One region of the Streptomyces sp. NPDC111507 genome, then DNA from elsewhere that is predicted to be linked to it. Evidence: riboswitches for the same ligand, from Rfam matches in the RefSeq annotation. Region 1 holds a riboswitch; the other holds the start of a gene.

Evidence for each region. Region 1 has a riboswitch for ZMP and ZTP ahead of ACZ7M2_RS10690 (glycine hydroxymethyltransferase). Riboswitches for the same ligand answer to the same signal wherever they lie in the genome.
Region 2: it holds a riboswitch for ZMP and ZTP, as region 1 does, so the genes downstream of both, ACZ7M2_RS22205 (bifunctional 5,10-methylenetetrahydrofolate dehydrogenase/5,10-methenyltetrahydrofolate cyclohydrolase) here and ACZ7M2_RS10690 (glycine hydroxymethyltransferase) in region 1, are expected to answer to the same signal.

The regions. Positions count from the first base shown of each region.
Region 1 covers NZ_JBVKBU010000002.1:702,030-706,632, forward strand. The annotation lists gene ACZ7M2_RS10685 (hypothetical protein) at 1-526, shown strand, start outside; gene ACZ7M2_RS10690 (glycine hydroxymethyltransferase) at 540-2,036, opposite strand; ZMP/ZTP riboswitch at 2,018-2,105, opposite strand; gene rocD (ornithine--oxo-acid transaminase) at 2,258-3,466, shown strand; gene ACZ7M2_RS10700 (glutathionylspermidine synthase family protein) at 3,479-4,603, opposite strand, start outside.
Region 2 covers NZ_JBVKBU010000005.1:219,790-224,392, forward strand. The annotation lists gene ACZ7M2_RS22185 (hypothetical protein) at 1-125, opposite strand, end outside; gene ACZ7M2_RS22190 (nuclear transport factor 2 family protein) at 298-663, shown strand; gene ACZ7M2_RS22195 (MarR family winged helix-turn-helix transcriptional regulator) at 688-1,302, opposite strand; gene ACZ7M2_RS22200 (hypothetical protein) at 1,362-2,315, shown strand; ZMP/ZTP riboswitch at 2,333-2,419, shown strand; gene ACZ7M2_RS22205 (bifunctional 5,10-methylenetetrahydrofolate dehydrogenase/5,10-methenyltetrahydrofolate cyclohydrolase) at 2,443-3,294, shown strand; gene ACZ7M2_RS22210 (CU044_5270 family protein) at 3,370-4,356, opposite strand; gene ACZ7M2_RS22215 (RNA polymerase sigma factor) at 4,349-4,603, opposite strand, start outside.

The DNA.
Region 1 (4,603 bases):
GCTGCACTCCGGAGAGCAGGACTTCACGCGGCTGTGGGACCTGCTGACTCCCACCTACATGGGGACGGAGCGGGTGCCGGACGCGTGGACGGCGGGCGACTTCCCGCCGGTACGGGCCACCGTGATGTGGGGGCTGAGCGGGGTCGGGGGCTGGCCGCAGACCGACAGCGCGCCGGGGGGCGATGTCGCCATGGGGCGCCAGGACCAGCTGTTCCTGGCCGCGGACGGCACGCCCTGGGTACGCACGGACCCCTCGCCCGACGTGGTGGACGACGACATCCGCTGGCACCGCGCGTCGCGCTCGGTGTTCGAGCGGATGGTGGGGCGCGGGAGGTTCATCGAGGACGCCGCGGGCGCGCCGGCCTCGAAACGGGGTGTCGAGGAGCGTGCGCGGTGGGTGCTGCCCGGGCTGGGAGCGGGTCTGCTCCTCGGGGTCGGCGGCACCCTCCTGGTACGCCGCGCGGCGGCCCGGCGCGAGGGCGCCGGACCGCCGCGGGAACCACGGCAGGAGCTGATCGACCTCTGAACCAGGAGGTGGGTCAGCCGAGGTCGATCTCCGGGTAGAGCGGGAACGGGGCCAGCAGGTCGGTGGCGCGGTGGGAGATCTCGTCGGAGATCTTCGGGTCCAGGACGTGCTGAGCCTTGGACGGGGCGCCCTTGGCCGTGGTGCCGGGCTCGGCCGCGGTGAGGACGCGGTCGATGAGACCGGCGATCTCGTCCATCTCGGTGGTGCCCAGACCACGGGTGGTCAGCGCGGGCGTGCCGATACGGATGCCGGAGGTGTACCAGGCGCCGTTCGGGTCGGCGGGGATGGCGTTGCGGTTGGTGACGATGCCCGAGTCGAGCAGCGCGGACTCGGCCTGGCGGCCGGTGAGGCCGTAGGAGGAGGCGACGTCGATCAGGTTGAGGTGGTTGTCCGTGCCGCCGGTGACCAGGGTGGCGCCGCGCCGCATCAGGCCCTCGGCGAGGGCGCGGGCGTTGTCGACGACGGCCTGGGCGTAGTCGCGGAACTCGGGGCGGCGGGCCTCGGCGAGCGCGACGGCCTTGGCGGCCATGACGTGCGGGAGGGGGCCACCGAGGACCATCGGGCAGCCGCGGTCGACCTGCTCGGCGAGGCTCTCGTCGCACAGGACCATGCCGCCGCGCGGGCCGCGCAGCGACTTGTGCGTGGTGGTGGTGACGATCTGGGCGTGCGGGACGGGGTCGAAGTCGCCGGTGAGGACCTTGCCCGCGACCAGACCGGCGAAGTGCGCCATGTCGACCATCAGGGTCGCGCCGACCTCGTCGGCGATCTCCCGCATGATCCGGAAGTTCACCAGGCGGGGGTAGGCGGAGTAGCCGGCGACGATGATCAGCGGCTTGAACTCACGGGCCGACGTCCGCAGCGCCTCGTAGTCGATGAGACCGGTGGCCGGGTCGGTGCCGTAGGAACGCTGGTCGAACATCTTTCCTGAGATGTTCGGGCGGAAGCCGTGGGTGAGGTGGCCGCCCGCGTCCAGGGACATGCCGAGCATGCGCTGGTTGCCGAAGGCCTGGCGCAGCTCGGCCCAGTCGGCCTCGGAGAGGTCGTTGACGTTGCGGACCCCGGCCTCCGCGAGGGCCGGGGCCTCGACGCGGGCGGCGAGGACGGCCCAGAAGGCGACCAGGTTGGCGTCGATGCCGGAGTGCGGCTGGGCGTAGGCGTGCTCGGCGCCGAAGAGCTCGCGGGCGTGCTCGGCGGCGAGGGCCTCGACGGTGTCGACGTTGCGGCAGCCGGCGTAGAAGCGGCGGCCGACGGTGCCCTCGGCGTACTTGTCGCTGAACCAGTTGCCCATGGCCAGCAGGGTGGCCGGGGAGGCGTAGTTCTCCGACGCGATCAGCTTGAGCATGTCGCGCTGGTCGGCGATCTCCTGGCCGATGGCGTCGGCGACGCGGGGCTCAACGGCCCGGATCACGTCGAGGGCGCTGCGGAAGGCGGTGGACTCGGTGGAAAGGGGCTCGGGCATTGACGGCCTCCGGACGTGGCGTTCAGCGTTCACGGGTCGGCCCAGGCGCACGGCACACAGTTCACGGGACCGCTCCCCGATGGTCGATCCCATCCCAGCGCGCCAGTCACGGCCCCGTCGGCCAGCCTACCGGGCGCGCCGGATCACCGGCCACGCGGCGGTAGCCGCAGAGTGTCCCGCCGCGTCCACCGTGCGAGCGACGATAGGAAGGGAGCCACGAGCCCGACCCCCCGTGCGGCAGCGGTCCCCGCGCTGCAGGAAACGGAGATCCCGTGACCACCACCGAACGACTCATCGCCTCGGCCGACGCGCATGGCGCGCACAACTACCACCCGCTGCCGGTCGTCGTGGCGACGGCGGACGGGGCCTGGATGACGGACGTCGAGGGGCGCCGTTTCCTCGACCTGCTGGCCGGCTACTCGGCGCTGAACTTCGGCCACGGCAACCGGCGGCTGCTCGACGCGGCGAAGGCGCAGCTGGAGCGGGTGACGCTGACCTCGCGGGCCTTCCACCACGACCGGTTCGCCGACTTCTGCGCGCAGCTCGCGCAGTTGTGCGGCATGGAGATGGTGCTGCCGATGAACACGGGTGCGGAGGCGGTGGAGACCGCCGTGAAGACGGCCAGGAAGTGGGGGTACCGCGTCAAGGGCGTCCCCGACGGCCGGGCGAGGATCGTGGTGGCGAGCGACAACTTCCACGGCCGTACGACGACGCTCATCAGCTTCTCCACGGACGCGGAGGCGCGGGCGGACTTCGGGCCGTTCACGCCGGGCTTCGACATCGTGCCGTACGGGGACCTGGCCGCGCTGCGGGCGGCGGTCACCGAGGAGACGGTCGCGGTGCTGCTGGAGCCGATCCAGGGCGAGGCGGGCGTGCTGGTGCCGCCGCCCGGCTACCTCGCCGGGGTGCGGGACCTGACGCGTGAGCGGAACGTCCTCTTCGTCGCGGACGAGATCCAGTCCGGGCTGGGTCGCACGGGCCGCACCTTCGCGTGCGAGCACGAGGGCGTGGTGCCGGACATGTACGTCCTGGGCAAGGCGCTCGGGGGCGGGGTCGTACCGGTGTCGGCGGTGGTGTCGAGCAGGGAGGTGCTCGGGGTGTTCCGGCCCGGTGAGCACGGGTCGACGTTCGGCGGGAACCCGCTGGCCTGCGCGGTGGCGCTCGAGGTGATCGCGATGCTGCGGTCGGGCGAGTACCAGCGGCGCGCCGCGGAACTGGGTGACCATCTGCACCGGGAGCTGGGGCTGCTGACGGGCTCGGGGCATGTCACGGCGGTGCGCGGGCGGGGGCTGTGGGCGGGCGTCGACATCGCCCCCGCGTACGGCACGGGACGCGAGATCTCCGAGCGGCTGATGGACCGGGGTGTCCTGGTCAAGGACACCCACGGGGTCACGGTCCGGATCGCCCCGCCGCTGGTCATCAGCAAGGAGGACCTGGACTGGGGGTTGGCTCAGCTGCGTGCGGTGCTGGGTGTCGATTGAACGCCTGGAGGATCACGTGGGGTGGGAGACCTGTCCCGGGAAGATCACGTGGGGCAGGAAGCGGGCGTACTCGTCCGTGACCAGCCCGGACGACTCGCGGATGCCGAGCCCCGCCGACTCGCCGTCCACGACCCAGGCACCGAGGACGACATGGTTGCCGTCGAAGGAGGGAAGGGGGGCCAGCTCCTGGTAGCAGCAGGGCTCGTCCTCGCGTACGACGGGGGCGGCGCCCGGCGCGTGCACCGTCACCCCGGCGCCCTCGCGGCCGAGGAGCGGCTTGGCGACGTACCCCTGGGTGGTGGCCAGCTCCCGGGGTCCGTCGAGGTAGGCGGGGAGGAGGTTGGGGTGGCCCGGGTACAGCTCCCAGAGCACGGCGAGGAGGGCCTTGTTGCTGAGGAGCATCTTCCAGGCGGGCTCGATCCACAGGGTCGTGCCCGTACCGCCGCCGTTGTCGAGGGTGTCCAGGACGTGGTCGGCGAAGCGGTCGGTGGTGAGCCACTCCCAGGGGTAGAGCTTGAAGCAGCTGCGGATGAAACGGAGCTGGTTGTCGACGAAGCGGCCGGAGAGGGGGTCCCAGCCGATCTCCTCCACCGAGATCCAGTCGGTGTCGAGGCCCGCCTGCTGCGCCGTCTCCTTCAGGTACGCGACGGTCATCAGGTCCTCGCCGAGTTCGTCGGCGGAGGAGTGCGCGAAGTAGAGGGGGCTGCCGGGCGGGAGGAGGGCGGCCTGCTTCTTCCAGGCGGCGACGAGGCGTTCGTGCAGGGAGTTCCACTGGTCGGCGCCGGGGAAACGGTCCTCCATCCAGAACCACTGGGGGCTCGCCGCCTCGACCAGGGACGTCGGGGTGTCCGCGTTGTACTCCAGCATCTTGGCGGGGCCCGTGCCGTCGTAGCGCAGGTCGAAACGGCCGTAGACGGAGGGGAGTTCGCCGCGGCGCTGCCAGGCCTCGGCGACCGCCCGCACGACGCGCGGGTCGGTGATGCCGAGGTCGGCGAAACGGTTCTCCGTGACGATGTGCTCGGCCGCCGCCAGGCACATGCGGTGCAGTTCCTCGACGGCCTCCTCCAGCGCCTCCACCTCCGGGAGCGAGAAGGCGTAGTACGCGCTCTCGTCCCAGTAGGGGCGCAGGGAGTCGTC
Region 2 (4,603 bases), on a different contig from region 1:
AGCTGGGTGACCGGGTTCAGCTTCCCCGCGTCCGGGGCCTCGGCCGCGGACGCCATCGGCGCGGCAAGACCCGTGACACCGACGGCGAGACCAACGGCGGCGACCATACGTCGTGTTGAGATCATGCTTGCAGCAACGGTCCCGGACGGCGCGCGGTCACGGCCGTCCCCCGCTCCTCACCCGAGAGGCGCATCCCACCGGCTGGGCTTGCCGTGGGCCATGGGGCGGAGGAGGCTCGGTAGAGAGGCCCTTCGCGGTCCCCCCCTTGGTGGACCGCGGCCTTCCGAGGAGGTCGACATGGGCACCATGGCAGGCCCCGCCTTCGACACCGAAGCGCTACGCCGGGGCATAGAAGGACACAGTGCGGCGGATCTCCTGTCGCTCTACGCGGACGACGCGGAAATGACCATCGTCGACCGCAACACCCAGCCAAGCCACCCGATGATCAAACACGGTCGCGGCGAGATCGCCGAGATGCTCAACGACGTCTACAGCCGCGACATGACCCACAAGTTGGAAGAGTGTGTCGTCCAGGGCGACCACGTCGCGTTCACCGAGTCCTGCCAGTACCCGGACGGCGTGCGGGTACTCGCCAGCTCGATGATCTCGCTGCGGGACGGCAAGATCGTCGAACACACGCTGCTCCAGGCATGGGACGAGTAGGAAGGAACTGGCCGAAGGTCCAGATCAACTCTCGCCTGACCTGGACCTTTTCGGCGAAGGCCGCGATGGGCCGCTCGCGCTCGCAGCGGCCTCTGCTGCCACGACCAGTTTCCGCAGCAGGTCTGCGAGCGTCCGCTTCTCTGCTGGGGTCAGTACTGCGAGCAGCGCGTTCTCACCCCGGTCCTCCGACACCGCGTGCTGTTCGAAGGCGGCGTATCCGGCGTCGGTGAGCCGCACCTCCACGCGACGCCGGTCGGCCGTGTGGTGGGTACGGGCGATCAGCCCGTCGTCCTCCATCGGCCCCAGCCGCGCCGACAGTGCGCCGCGGGTCAGCCCGAGCATGTCGGCGAGCTGCGAGGGGCTCGCCGCGTAGGGCGGGCCGAGTCTGCGCAGCATCAGCAGCACCTTGAACTGCCAGTGCTGCAGGCCGTCGGAGTCGAGCACGTCCCGGCGGGCCTGAGCCGCGTGCCGGGCCAGGATCGCGAGCCGGACGAAGATCTCCTCCTTGACCGGGTCCATCCAGTCGAGTTCCTTCGCCCAGACCGCGACGTGCCGGTCGACCGAGTCCGCCGCGGACGCCTGCCCCCGCGCGGACTTCGACTCTTCCGCCTTCACATCTCCCGCCTTCACGTCTTCCATGCGCCACTCCGTAGATAGTTTTCTTGTGGATAGTTTTTCTGATTACTACTTTCCCTGCCATGACGAACACCGCAAGTACCCTTCGTACGGCCGTACCGCTCGGTGAACTCATCGCCGTAGCAAGGGAGTTGAGGATCGGCGCTCGTTGGGAACGCGCTACGCGCCTGCTCGACTCGGCCGAGGCGAACGATCCGAGGTCCCGTGCCCGCCTCGCCGTGGCCGCCGCCGAAGTCGCCCTGGAGAGCGACTGGTTCGGCGGGACCGCCCTGGCGGGGCCACGACTCGCCGCCGCCGAGGAATGCGTCGAGGTCCTCATCGCGAGCCTCGGCGGGAAACCCGCAGATGAGGCGCACTCCGGCATCCGCTGGGATCTGGACTTCCTCCGGCTGCGCCACGGCTACCTCGGGCAGGTGCGCGTCGACGGTGCCTTCCGTGTCGGACCCGAAGGCAAGGACCCGGACGCGCCGACCGCCCTCCGCACACACGCCGAGCGGCTCCGCGGCCGGGCCCCGGACGAGGTGCGCCGGGGCTGGGCCGAGATGTATCTGGGCCTCGTCGCCGACCATCTCTGCGCCGAGCGCGACGTCGCGCCCGGCCACTACGAAGCCGCGCTGCGCGCCGGTGAAGCGGGTGAGGCAGGTGCAACGGATGCGGCAGGTGAAGCCGGCGGCTCACACGACTGCGGTGACGATCTACTCGTCCGTGAAGCGCTGCGGCACCTCGGCGATCACGACCACGATCACGGTGACCACGCACGGGCACGGGAGCGCTGGAGCAGGGCGACCGAGCTCGGCGCCCGGGCCGGGACCGTCCCGGGCACTCTCTCGCAGCAACTGCTCCTGGCGGTGATGGCGCGCGACGCGGGCGATGAGGCCGGGGCCGTCGCGCTGGTCCGCGAGATCGCCCGCTGGGCCGGGGCCATCGGCGCCGTGACCACCGAGGCACAGGCCAGGGGGTTCCTGGCCGGCGTCGACCCGACGGCGCCGCCCGCTCCCGCCGAGTCGGGCAGCTGATCGTACGAGCTACCCTGGTCGCGGGCCGTGACTGGCGCTGAGGTGGAATACCACCGGGGAGCGGCCTGACGAACGGGTCTTTGCCGCGCGCCTGGGCGATTGTGTCAACGACGCTCAGGAGTAGCTCATGTCCCAGGCCCAGCTCATGGACGGCGCGGGTCTCGCGCGCCGCGTCGTCGAGGAGACCGCGCAGCGCTCGGCCGCACTCTCCGGACGCACGGGGATGTCGCCGTGTCTCGCGACGGTGCTGGTCGGCGAGGATCCCGCCTCGGTCACCTACGTCCGGATGAAGCAGAACCGCAGCCGCAAGGCCGGCATCGAGTCCCGGCACGTCGCCCTGCCCGCCGACACCACCACCGCCGAGCTGGTCGACACGCTGAAGGCGCTGTCGGGCGACCCGACCGTGCACGGCATCCTGCTCCAGCACCCCGTCGGACCGCACATCGACGAGCGGGCGGCGTTCGAGGCCATCTCGCCGGAGAAGGACGTCGACGGGGTGACGCTCAGCTCGTACGCGGCGATGAGCTTCGGGCTGCCGGGGTTCGTGTCCTGCACCCCCGGCGGCATCATGCGGCTCCTCGACGCGTACGACGTCGACCCGGCGGGCCGGCGCGCCGTCGTGGTGGGCCGCAGCGCGATCCTCGGCAAGCCGGTCGGGATGCTGCTGCTCGGACGCGACGCGACGGTGACGTACTGCCACTCGCGGACGACCGGTCTCTCGTCGGTCGTCCGCGAGGCGGACATTGTGGTGGCCGCCGTGGGCCGGCCCCGGCTGATCCGCGGTGAGGACATCAAGCCGGGAGCCGTCGTGATCGACGCGGGTTACAACGCCGGGAACGTCGGCGACGTCGACTTCGACACCGCCCGCGAGCGGGCCCGGCTGATCACGCCGGTGCCGGGCGGTGTCGGCCCGATGACGATCGCGGTCCTGCTGGAGCAGACCGTGACCGGGGCCGAGCGCCAACTCGGCCTCCGGTAGAGCGCTTCGGCCTCGCCTACCGCGTTGGGGATTCCGCTACAGCGTTCTGGGTTCGCTCACAGGACTTCGGTCCGCTCAACGCATCCACGCGCTGTACGACATCACGTCCCCGGCCTTGACGCCGTACTCGGGATCGTCCTTGGTGACGGTGTCCTCGATCCCGAGTACGGTGCCGCTCCTCGGGTCGAGGACCAGCATCCGGCGCACGGAGTGCGCGGTGTCCTCGTACACGTACGCCTGTCCCTGCCTGCCCAGCCGGTCGGTGACCGCTCCGGCCGGGCGCAGGCCCTTCGCGTCGGCGAGGACGCGGACGAGCGCGGCGTCCTCACGGGCGCCCAGCGTCCAGTTGTTCAGCAACTCGGCGACGGCGTCGAGAAGTTGGGACGTACCCATGGCCTCGATGCGGTCGGTCTCCTCGAGGTAGGCGCGCAGCCGCTCGGCGTCGTGCGGCGGCCGGGCCACCGGCGGGGCGTCGCTCCAGCTCGGCGGGTAGGTCCGCCGGCTGAGGACGTGCCCGTCCTCGACCGTGCGGGGGACGGGGTCGGCGTCGGTGACGACCGGTCTGCCCGGATGACGGGGGTCGGTCGCCACGACGAGTTCCGTGTGACTGGCGTCGGCCTTCCAGCGGACCACGCGTTCCTCGGGGAGGGTGATCGGCGGCCGGGCCCCCGGCCCGGAGGTCAGACTCATGCTCCAGGTCTGTACGTGGGTGCCCTGGACGAGCCGCTGCGAGCCCGCGGACGCGGCCACTCGGTCGGCGAGCCGGTCCAGGGGTACCGGGGTGGAGCCCGCCTCGACGAGCAGCGGGCGGGGTGCGGCCACGGCCGGGGTGGTGGTCGATCCCGACAGCGTGAGCGTCAGGACGACGACACCGACGGCGGCCGCGGTGCCGACGCTCCAGACCCAGCGGCGCAGCGGACGGGGGCTCGTGCGCTGCCGTTCCCCGTGCAGCAGGTGGTTGAGGCGGCGCTGCGCGTGCTGGTCGAGGGGGCGGTCGTGAAAGCGGGGGTCGGTGACCGGCACCGGGTTGGCGCGGCGCAGGATGTCGAGTTCGTCAGCCATGGCCGTGCTCCTTCGGGGCGTCGCGGCGGGGCGAAGCGGTGCCGCCGGCCACGGTGATGTGCGTACGGTCGATCTCGGCTCTGAGCCGGCGGCGGGCTCGGTGCAGGCGCATGGCCGCGGCGCGGCTGCCGCAGCCGAGGGCGACGGCGACCTCGTCGATGCCGAGTTCCTCCCAGGCGGTGAGGCGCAGTACCTCCTGGTCGGCCGGGGAGAGCCGGGCCAGCGCCTCGTGCACCCAGTCGCCCGG